2 regions of the Peribacillus sp. NPDC058075 genome follow, and region 1 is predicted to be linked to the other one. Evidence: riboswitches for the same ligand, from Rfam matches in the RefSeq annotation. Region 1 holds a riboswitch; the other holds the start of a gene.
What was found. Region 1 has a riboswitch for cyclic di-AMP ahead of ACFVS1_RS21080 (TrkH family potassium uptake protein). Riboswitches for the same ligand answer to the same signal wherever they lie in the genome.

Region 1 (2,207 bases):
CAAGCGTTGCTAATGTAGTCGTTTTAATCCCGCCGCCAGTCGATCCAGGTGAAGCCCCGACGAACATCAGAAAAATGATGAGCAGTAATGTTGGCTGAGTTAAATCAGGGATATTCAGCGTATTGGAGCCTGCCGTCCTTGGTGATACCGATTGAAATATTGATGACAGCGTTTTACCCATGAGAGATAAAGGCTGCAATGTCTTGGCATTGTCGAACTCGAATAAGAAGATTAAAATTGCACCGGCAATCGTAAGGGTCAAGCTAGTCGCCAGAACAATCTTCGTATGTACGGATAAACGATGGGTGTCACGATATTCGTATAGTTCATTCATCACGATAAAACCTATTCCGCCAAACGTGATGAGGAAGGCGACGGTAAGGGTTACGAATGGATCAGATACATAAGGAGTCAAACTCCTGAATTCCCCCATTAAATCAAAGCCGGCATTATTGAAATTCGATATGGAATGAAATACCCCGTAATAGATTGCTTTGCCGATAGGCATGTCAAAAGAAAAGCGAATCGATAAAATAAGGGCGCCAATGCCCTCAATGATGGCTGTGAAAATTAAAAGCCGCTTCACTAATCTGACTACACCTGCCATGGATAGATTATTTAAGGATTCCTGCAAGAGTAACCTGCCTTTTAAAGAAATCTTTTTGCCTAAAAGGAAAAAGAAAAACGTCGCAAATGACATGAACCCTAAGCCGCCTATCTGAATCAGTGTTAAGAAGACCAACTCACCAAAAGTGGTGAAGGTCGATCCAGTATCCACTACGACCAGCCCTGTTACACAAGTAGCGGAGGTTGCGGTGAATAAAGCATCAAGAAAAGAAAGCCCATTCCCACTTTCAGTAGAAACCGGCAGGGTCAATAAATAGGACCCGATAAGTATCAGGATGGCAAACCCGAGTACAAGTATTTTTGGAGGATCCAACAAATTTTTTGCTTTTATCAAATTGATCATCCCTACCTAAAAAAATTGTGTAAAACTGTATGATATTTTAATTATCAATCTGCTTTCAGAATCTTTTTAAAGGCATAATAAAAAGACCGGCGAAAACATCGAGCAGTTATTTTGCCACAAAAAGCGTGAAAAAAAAACTCCCGAAATAGGCGGTCTTATGACCTCCTTCGCTTTAGCCGACGAAGTTAGCTGACGGGTAGGATGGCGAAAGAGCTGATCTCATCCCTTCTGCAAGGCAGAATTAACCCCAATTGATTGGGTCCTCCGTACTCAATTCCATTGAGTTTAGGCCGAAATGCATTAAATTGATAAACGTATTCTACTCCCATTATTTAGTAGTTGTAAACCCCTAAATCGTAAAAAAATATTTCTTTAACAAGACTGAAAATTTACGTTTCATTTACATTTAAAAAACGTATTGACAAATATTAGTTAGCACATTATGATAGGTTCGATTAATCCGATTATGATAACCACCATCGATGTACTTTAATCACTACTTTCAAGCAGAACACGCTATTGTTAATCAAAATTTGTAATAGATATATTATGTTTCTTTTGTAAACCATAATGAAAAAAGCATGGCATTCGTATTTAAAGGTTCAATACATTTTATTAAAAAGGCGGGCAATTATGGAGAAGACGTTCAATAGATATGTTATTAATGCTACAGGCAAGGGTGGCCAGACATATTTAACACAATGCCAGGATAAAGATGCACTTAGGAAATGGATAGCCGAGCATGAGGATCAAATCATCATGAATGAGTTAAGGATAACGGATAAGAAAAAGAATCCGTTTTTAAAATTGTTTTCCCTAAGGTAAATCAACTGAAATCCCAACATCATTAGCGGTATTCAATTATAAAATCCCTGTGTTCTATCCGGGAACGCTGAGCGAAAAATCCATATCTTGTTTTGCTTTTAAACTCATTTATTTTGAATGAGTTTTTTTGCTTTATTTACATTATAAAACCATTGATGTTAAAATTTAGTAAATAAGATATAGGCGTAAAGAGGAGAAAAGTAAATGAAATGACCACTTTCCAAAAGAACCTCGAAAGCAGCCGAAAATAGTTGGGGATGTATGGTGACGCATGGGGTGGCACCGCGAATTGACCTCGTCCCGAGACGCATTGCTTGGAACGGGTTTTTTATTGTTCGGTCATGGGGGAGAAGCGATGACATTTAGAAATACATTAGTATCCTGGAAATACCCATCCATTCTATTGTGCGGA
Region 2 (2,207 bases), on a different contig from region 1:
AGGCTGATGGTGTAGTTAAAAATATCAATAAAAACCTGGATAATCCCATTATATCCATTGTTTCGACAAATATGGCAATTGAAGGGGATTTCTCTGAAGAGGAAATGAAAAAGGCTGAAGTGGGCATGACTATAAAAGCAAGTTCCTCTGATTCAAAAAAGGCATTGAAAGGGACGATAGGCCGCATCCATTCCTATCCCGCTGAAGAGCCGTCATTAAAAAAAGATAACAGATTTCCATTTCAGGCACTAATCGAATCGGAAGGTGAAGAAACGGAAGCTTTGTTGGTGGGAACCAAAGTGAATCTTACTGTAATAACCAATGAGAAAGCCGGTGTACCCTCCATTCCTATTGAGGCGGTACAATACCATAAACATCCTTATATTTACAAATTGACTAAAAATGGCTATGTGGATAAACATTACATTACAAAAGGGCTTAAGGCTGAAGGGATGCAAGAAATCATAAAGGGACCGTCGGTGGGGGACGTCATCCTAATGGAGCCGAATGTGGCGAAGAACCATTCTTATTTCATTACCCCAATTCAATTTGAAAAAGTGAAAGCAGCAACTTATAAAAAATTCACCTCTCGGGAAAAAGTAAGATATCTGTTGCTTGGCATGTTGGAAAAATAACCGCTTCTTACATCAAGAGAGGTGATGTCAAATAATTGTTAATTATATATCAATATAACTTATATGAGTAAAAATCGGGGAGAGTAATTATAGATACAATAGCCTTTAATGCAGAATATTCAGACATTTTTAAAGATTTTTTCTTGAACTGATGATAATAAATATTTACAGATTATCATTTTTAGTATAATATTTTATTATAAGTTAACTCGCTTAATCTTATTCCAAGAACGGGGGACCCATTTTTGTGGATTTTATCCGCTAGGGGTGAATTCAGAAATGAAAGGGCATTTGTGTTTCCAATTCCTAACCCGACAGCTAACCTCGTCAGCGTCTTTAAGGGAACATGTGTGAATATTCACGCCAATAAGAAATCGACACATGAAGTGTCTTTTTTTTCGGCGTAAAGACAGAGTTTTTCAAAAAAAGAAAAATTACTTTCTTTTATTAGTATCTTGTTTCCCTTACCGAGACAAAAATGTTTTTGCATCAAAGACTTTATGGAAGGTGAGGAAAGTAAATGAAGAAATTCAAATTAAGTTTAGCTAGCCAAATTTTCATTGGTTTAATTCTAGGGATTATCGTTGGTGCCATTTTTTATGGTAGTGAGACGGCCCAAAACTTTTTACAGCCATTCGGGGACATTTTCCTACGAATGATTAAAATGATTGTTGTGCCGATCATCGTATCCAGCCTTATCGTTGCAGTTGCCGGTGTAGGTGACTTGAAAGCGGTAGGTAAACTAGGTGCTAAATCATTATCATACTTTGTTGTCGTAACTATGATAGCGATTGCTGTTGGTTTAATTTCAGCGAATATCATCCAGCCTGGTGCTGGTGTGAATATGAATAACCTGGAACAAACTGATATCTCCACATATGTTGATACAGCAGAAACTAAGCAGCATGAATCGTTCGTAGATACACTTGTACACATCGTGCCATCCAATCCAGTAAAAGCCATGGTAGAAGGCGATATGCTAGCGATCATTTTCTTCTCCGTGTTGTTTGGACTAAGTATTGCGGCCATCGGTGAAAAAGGTAAACCGGTATTCCGTTTCTTCCAAGGTGTAGCTGAAGGAATGTTCTACCTGACTAACATGGTCATGAAATTCGCTCCTATCGGTGTATTTGCATTAATCGGTGTGACGATCTCCAAGTTCGGTTTGGAATCTTTAATTCCGTTAGGAAAGTTAGCGCTTTCTGTTTACGGAACGATGATTTTCTTTGTAATTGTCATCCTTGGTCTTATTGCGAAATTTGTAGGATTTAATATCTTTACATTGATTAAACTTCTAAAAGAAGAATTGATTCTTGCTTTCTCTACTGCAAGTTCTGAAGCGGTTCTTCCGAGAATCATGGAAAAAATGGAGAAAGCGGGATGTCCGAAGCATATTGCTACATTTGTTATCCCGACTGGATACTCTTTTAACCTTGATGGTTCAACATTATACCAAGCGTTAGCGGCTATCTTCATCGCTCAAATGTACGGCATTGATTTAAGCATGTATGAGCAAATTACGCTGATGCTAGTGTTAATGATCACTTCCAAGGGGATTGCTGGTGTACCAGG

Region 2: another riboswitch for cyclic di-AMP. It lies ahead of ACFVS1_RS26285 (cation:dicarboxylate symporter family transporter); the one in region 1 lies ahead of ACFVS1_RS21080 (TrkH family potassium uptake protein).

The regions. Positions count from the first base shown of each region.
Region 1 covers NZ_JBHVSL010000003.1:60,213-62,419, reverse strand. The annotation lists gene ACFVS1_RS21080 (TrkH family potassium uptake protein) at 1-961, opposite strand, end outside; cyclic di-AMP (ydaO/yuaA leader) riboswitch at 1,130-1,272, opposite strand; gene ACFVS1_RS21075 (hypothetical protein) at 1,604-1,795, shown strand; gene ACFVS1_RS21070 (MFS transporter) at 2,151-2,207, shown strand, end outside.
Region 2 covers NZ_JBHVSL010000011.1:8,027-10,233, forward strand. The annotation lists gene ACFVS1_RS26280 (efflux RND transporter periplasmic adaptor subunit) at 1-635, shown strand, start outside; cyclic di-AMP (ydaO/yuaA leader) riboswitch at 836-983, shown strand; gene ACFVS1_RS26285 (cation:dicarboxylate symporter family transporter) at 1,156-2,207, shown strand, end outside.